Linked DNA regions of Duganella dendranthematis. The protein of the gene in region 2 interacts with the protein of the main gene of each other region in a pairwise test. Links are inferred from orthologs where the notes say so. Each region holds a gene or a part of one and is shown on either strand. Other genes may lie near its edges.

The links.
Region 1: the proteins of rlmB (region 2) and HH213_RS25255 interact in binary tests that used the Escherichia coli proteins (3 or more experiments, as listed by UniProt). The link is inferred for Duganella dendranthematis from one-to-one orthologs.

Annotation. Positions count from the first base shown.
Region 1 is NZ_CP051684.1:5,512,647-5,515,911, reverse strand. What follows is about bases 142-3,088. They hold HH213_RS25255 (NAD(P)H-hydrate dehydratase), read left to right. Parts: upstream 142-832; coding sequence 833-2,344; downstream 2,345-3,088. Other genes in these bases: HH213_RS25250 (S41 family peptidase), read right to left, coding at 2,341-3,088; HH213_RS25260 (hydantoinase B/oxoprolinase family protein), read right to left, coding at 142-747. Also shown: more of HH213_RS25260, read right to left, coding at 1-141; more of HH213_RS25250, read right to left, coding at 3,089-3,265. UniProt on the Escherichia coli protein: Bifunctional enzyme that catalyzes the epimerization of the S- and R-forms of NAD(P)HX and the dehydration of the S-form of NAD(P)HX at the expense of ADP, which is converted to AMP.
Region 2 is NZ_CP051684.1:4,834,238-4,837,554, reverse strand. The notes cover bases 262-3,260. They hold rlmB (23S rRNA (guanosine(2251)-2'-O)-methyltransferase RlmB), read right to left. Parts: upstream 2,135-3,260; coding sequence 1,388-2,134; downstream 262-1,387. Other genes in these bases: rnr (ribonuclease R), read right to left, coding at 2,135-3,260; cysE (serine O-acetyltransferase), read right to left, coding at 468-1,205; HH213_RS22300 (YceH family protein), read right to left, coding at 262-456. In the rest of the region: more of HH213_RS22300, read right to left, coding at 1-261; more of rnr, read right to left, coding at 3,261-3,317. UniProt on the Escherichia coli protein: Specifically methylates the ribose of guanosine 2251 in 23S rRNA.

The DNA.
Region 1 (3,265 bases), 680 kb from region 2 along the record:
CTGGAACGCGCGGGCGTCGGTCAGGCCGCCGTTGGATTGCATGAATTGCAGGTTCACGCCCGGCAGTTCGTTGGACACTTGCTCCACATAGCGGCGCAAGATCGGTGACAGATAGGCATCAACCACGGTGGTATCGCCGCGCGCCACCAGCTTCATCATCGGGCTGATGTCGTGCGATACCGATACCTGCGTGAAGCCGATCTCGCGCGCGATACTGGCCACGCGGCTTTCGTGCGCGTGATAGCGGTAGCCGTGCATGAACACCACCGCCAGCGAACGCAGGCCGGTCGCATACGTTTGCTCCAGACCTGCGCGCGTGGAGTCCAGGTCCAGTGCAGTCACCATTTCACCGTGCGCGCCGATGCGCTCATCGATTTCGATTACATGGCTGTACAGCAGTTCCGGCAGCAGGATGCGGCGGTCGAACAGGCGCGGACGATTTTGATAGGCGATTCGCAGCGCATCGCGGAAGCCACGCGTGATGGCCAGCGCAGTGGGTTCGCCCTTGCGCTCCAACAGCGCGTTGGTGGCCACCGTGGTGCCCATCTTGACGGCGCCGATCTGCTCTACCGGAATCGGCTTGCCCTTGGCCACGCCCATCAGCTGGCGGATGCCGGCGATGGCCGCATCCATGTAGTGCTCGGGATTCTCCGACAGCAGCTTGAGCGTGCGCAACCGGCCATCTGGCGCGCGCGCCACGATGTCGGTGAACGTACCGCCACGGTCGATCCAGAATTCCCAATCCATGCGTGCCTCGCTAAGTTGTGAAGCGTGTATTGTAGTGCCGACGCAGTGGACGCGCCCACACAAATATCGATGCTAAAATGACACGATGAATCCACTCTACACCGTTGCCGAAATCCGCGCTATCGAGCGCGCTGCCACCGCTACCCTGCCGCAGGGCGCCCTGATGCAGCGCGCCGGCCAGGCGAGCGCCAACGCCGCGCTGGATCTGCTGCCCCTGACCACCAATCAGGCCAGGGTGCTGGTGCTGGCCGGTCCCGGCGACAATGGCGGCGACGCGCTGGAAGCGGCGGCGCACCTGTCGTACACCGGCGCGCAAGTCACGCTAATCCATTTCGGCCCGGCAGACCACAGCCGGTCCTCGGCCGAACGCCAGGCCGCGCTGCAACGCGCCAAGGCCAGCGACGCCCGCTTCCGCGCGGTGGAAGACGCCAACATCGCCGGCACCGAATGGCATCTGGTGGTGGATGGCCTGTTCGGCATCGGTTTGAAACGGCCGCTCAGCGGCGCGCTGCGGGCGCTGGTGGAGACGGTCAACCAGCTGCGTTGCAGCGTGCTGGCGCTGGACGTGCCGAGCGGTCTGGATGCCGACACCGGCGGCGTGGTGGGGCCGGACGGCGTGGCGCTGCACGCGACCCACACCATCACGTTCATAGGCAACAAGCCTGGACTGCACACTTGCGATGGCCGCGACTATGCGGGACTGGTCGACATCTCGCGGCTGGAAATCGATGCCAGCCACTTTGCGCCGGCTGCGCTGCACCTGAACGAGGTTAAGTTTTTCGCCCGCCATCTGAAGGCGAGGCGGCACAACTCGCACAAAGGCAGCTACGGCAATGTGGCGGTGATCGGCGGCGCGCGCGGCATGAGCGGCGCGCCGATTTTGGCCGCGCGCACGGCGCTCAACAGCGGCGCCGGCCGCGTCTACGCTTTGTTCGTGGAAGACGCGCTGCCATGCGATCCCGGCCAGCCGGAACTGATGTGTCGACTCGCCGGTGATTACGACCTGGATCAGGCCACGCTGGTGATCGGCCCCGGACTGGGCGCCTCGACCGCCGCGCAAGCCCTGCTCGCAAGCGCCATCGCCAGCGGCAGCCCGCTGCTGGCCGACGCCGACGCGCTCAATCTGCTGGCCGCCGACACCGCAATGCAAACCGTGCTTGCCCAGCGCAGCAAGCCGACGGTGCTGACGCCGCATCCGCTGGAAGCCGCGCGCCTCCTGGGTAGCAATATCGGCGCCGTGCAGGCCGACCGTCTGGCGTCAGCCCGCACGCTGGCCGCGCGCCTCAACGCAGTGGTGGTCTTGAAAGGATCAGGCACGGTCATCGCCGCGCCGGACGGCAAGGCCGTCATCAACACCACCGGCAATCCAGCGCTGGCCACGGCCGGTACCGGCGACGTGCTGGCAGGCCTGTGCGGCGCGCTGCTGGCGCAAGGTTGGCCACATTGGGAAGCCGCGCTGGCGGCAGTCTGGCTGCATGGCATCGCGGCGGATGTGCTGGTTAGCGAAGGCCGCGGCCCGATTGGCCTGACCGCCGCCGAACTGATCCCCGCCATCCGCGCGGCGCTCAACCGCATGGTGCAGCATCACGGCCGCTAGCGTTTCAGGTCGGCCTGAATGATGTTCAGGAAGTTTTCAGTCGACCATTCCAGATCGCGCACCACGATCTGCGGCGTGTAGAACTGCCCCGCCGCACGCGGACGGCCCACGTAGACCTTGTTTGGAATGACAGCTTTCGCAGCGCCGGAGACCAGCGACTGGTAGCGCACTTCCATGTAATTGCTGTCAGCCGAACTCGGCGCGCCGATCAGTTTGGTATTCGGGAACATGGTGAAGTAGTCCACCGCATCCAGACAAGCACTGGCACACTGGCCGGGCACAATGACGTACACAGGGCGGTTGAAGGCGGGAGGCCCGGCTTCATTGGGTCGCTTGGCGGCGGATGCGGACGTTGCGCCGGCTGCGGCCGCTGCGCCGGCGCCGGTGACATAGAACTTTTCGCCGCGCTCCAACGCTTCCTGCATGACGTTGGCGAGCGCATTGATGCCTTCCGCCACCTCGGCATTGCCCTGCTCTTTCAGGATGCCGACCATCCACCGAACATGCGCCACATTGCCGGGCGAGACGCGCCACCAGACTTGCTGCTTGCCCATGCGCTGCTGGTCGCGCCGCGCCATCTCGGCATCGCCCCACAAGGCACCGGCAAAGTCCAGGCTCCACAGCGACGATCCACCGTGATTGCCGCGCAGGTCGATCACCACGGCATCCGCCTGCTGATAACGCTGCGGATGCGCGCGCAGTTCCGCCGACATTGCGCGATAGGCCGTGCGTTGCGCTTCGTCCGGCTGGAATTCCGGCATGGCGGCCCAATACAGGCGCGGACGCGGCTCGCTCAGGCCGACCGGCAGCGTGGTGCCATTGTAGCTTTGCTGGCGCCATTGCAGCATCTCGTTGGTGTACTGACTCCACGCCAGCGTCATTGAAAACTGTTTGCCATCCAGCGTGAAGGTGCACACCTGC
Region 2 (3,317 bases):
TTTGGACACCAGCGGCGGGTATTTGTCGATCAGGAATTGCAGCGCCTGTTCAACATCGGCCACCGATTTGAAATCATGCAGGCGGCCGCTGCGGGTGCGGATCTCGCCGGCGGTTTGCAGGCCGCGCAGCATCAGGATGCTCAGCACGGCCACCTTGTCCTGCTCCAGCGACCACTTGATGCGCATGCGATGCTCGTACTTGGTGACGCGGGCGCCAGCCTGGGTGATGCCGTTGACGTACTTGCGCTGCATCAGCCGCTGCAGCACTTCGGACACCGCTTCTTCCGACAGCGCCATCACCGGATCGCGGCTGGACAGCTGGTTGCAGCCGTTGACCAGCGCGTTCAGCGACAGCGGATAGTTATCGGGCGTTAGCGCTTCCTTCTCGGCCAGCACGGCCAGCACGCGGATTTCAAACGGGTCCAGCACTTCTGCGCCATCGGGCGTATCTTCCATGACTTGCTTCCTTATTCGACGAGCTTGTTCAGTTGGTCAGAATTCAATTTATCACACTCGGGCACGCTCTGGCACTCCAGCCCGGCCGCCCGCAGAGTCGCCGCCAGTTGTTCGATGCGCTGCTCCTGCTTGGCGGCATGTTCGATCAGTCCGCGCAGCGCCTTCGACAGCGGATCGTCGCCGTTGGGCGTGACGCCGTAGGCGGCGAACGGGTTGCCGGCGGCGTTGAGTAAATCCTTTTGGACGATGTGGGCCGGATTGCCGACGGCGGTCGCGCCCGGCGGCACCGGCTTCAGCAGCACGGCGTTGGAGCCGACCTTGGCGTAATCGCCGACCGTAAAGCCGCCCAGCACCTTGGCGCCGGCGCCGATGATGACGCCGCGGCCCAAGGTGGGATGGCGCTTGGCGCCGGTATGCAGCGAGGTGCCGCCCAGCGTCACGCCCTGGTAGATGGTGCAATCGTCGCCGACTTCGGCGGTTTCGCCGATCACCACGCCGAAGCCGTGATCGATGAAGACGCGGCGGCCGATGCTGGCGCCAGGGTGGATTTCAATGCCGGTGAGGATGCGGGCCAGGTAGGAGACGAAGCGGCCCAGCCATTTCAGCTTGTGGGTCCAGTACCAGTGCGCCCAGCGGTGCAGCACGATGGCTTGCAACCCGGGATAGCAGGTCAGCACCTCCCAGGCGTTGCGGGCGGCGGGATCGCGTTCGATGATGCTGTTGATGTCCTGACGGAGACGGTGGAACATGATGTGAGCGGAATGACAACCGGAACGCCCATGTTAGCGCATTCGATCGGACGTTGCTGAGGGGGAGTTCGGCCCGATGAGCCGGGTGATGGACCCCCGCCTGCGCGGGGACGACGGGGCGCCCGGCACCTGCGCGGGACGGGCGTCATTCCCGCGCAGGCGGGAATCCGTGCTGAGTCGACTCAGCCTTCTTTGGCGATACGCTGACGGCGCGCTTCGTACAGGCACACGCCCGACGCCACCGACACGTTCAGACTCTCAACCGAGCCGAACATCGGAATGCTGACCAGCATGTCGCAGGTCTCGCGCGTCAGGCGGCGCATGCCCTCGCCTTCCGAACCCATCACCAGCGCGGTCGGGCCGGTGAAGTCGGCTTCGTACAGGCCTTTTTCGCCGTCATCCGAGGTACCGATCAGCCAGATATCGCGATCCTTCAGGTCACGCAGGGTGCGCGCCAGATTGGTCACGGTGATATAAGGCACGGTTTCCGCCGCGCCCGACGCTACCTTGGCCGCCGTCGCATTTAAGCCAACCGCGCGGTCCTTCGGCACAATCACCGCATGCGCGCCCACGCCATCGGCGACGCGCAGGCAAGCGCCCAGGTTATGCGGATCGGTAATGCCATCCAGCACCAGCAGCAGCGGCGGACCGTCAATCGCATCCAGCAGTTCATCCAGATTGCGCGCCAGCGCCAGCTGCGACGCAAACGCAATCACGCCCTGGTGACGACGGGTGCCAACAATTTTGTCCAGACGTGCCGAATCGACCGGCATCACGCGCACGCCAGCCGCTTTGGCGTTGGCGATCAAATCCTTCATGCGGCGGTCGTCACGACCGGCATCGACGAAAATTTCTTCCACAGAGGCGGCCTCGTGACGCAAACGCGAGGTCACCGCGTGAAAACCGAAAATCATTTTGTTCTTACTCATTTATCGCTTCTTCTTACTATTAGAGGCAGCTTTGGCTGCTCTGGGTTTGGCTGCGGGTGCAGCCTTGGTCTTGGCCACGGCAGGCTTGGCGGAAGCCGCCGGCTTGCGCGAAGGCTTGCCGGATTTGGCAGGTTGGGCGGCCGGTGCCGGCGCCGGCATCGACGGAACAGGCTTGAGATTGGTCTTGCGGTCTTTGGCCTGACGCTCGCCCTTGTCCGGACGTGGCGGCGGCGCATCGGCCCCGGCCAGGCGCAGGTCGATCTTGCGCGACTCCAGGTCCACGCGCACCACCTGCACGCTGACATGGTCGGTCAGCTGGAAGGTCTTGCCGGAGCGTTCGCCTTTCAGCTCGTGACGCGCATCGTCGTACTGGAAGTAATCCTGGCCCAGGTCGGTGATGTGCACCATGCCTTCGACAAACAACTGGTCCAGCTGCACGAAGATGCCGAAGGTGGCCACGCCGGTGATGACGCCGGTGTATTCCTCGCCCAGCTTGTCCTGCATGAAGTAGCACTTCAGCCAGTTCTCGACATCGCGCGACGCTTCGTCGGCGCGGCGTTCGTTGGCCGAGCAGTGCACGCCCAGCGCGTCCCACACGGTCAGGTCGCCGGCTTTTTTCTCTTTGCCCTCGGCCTTGTCCTTGGCTTGCTGCTTGCGGGTGGCGTTCGAGACGTTGGTGTTCAGCACGCTGGTGCTGGCGATCTTCGGCTCGTATTTCTTGCCCAGCAGGATGGCCTTGATGGCGCGGTGCGTCAGCAAGTCCGGATAGCGGCGAATCGGGCTGGTGAAGTGGGCATACGCCTCATACGCCAGGCCGAAGTGGCCGATGTTGTCCGGTGAGTAGACCGCCTGCTGCATCGAGCGCAACAGCATGGTCTGCAGCAGCGACGCATCCGGACGCCCCTTGATCTCGCGCATCAGCGCGGCATAGTCGCCCGCAGCCGGCTTGTCGCCGCCACCCAGGTTCAGGTTGACCTGCTTGAGGAAGCTGCGCACTTGCTTGAGCTTTTCACCGCTCGGCGTGGCGTGAATGCGGTAGGTGCCCGGATGCTTGTTGCGAATCAGCAGATCGGCCGCGCAAACGTTGGCGGTCAACATGCACTCTTCAATCAGACGGTGCGCATCATTGCGGGTGCGCGGGATGATCTTCTCGATCTTGCCGTTCGGATTGCAGACGATATAG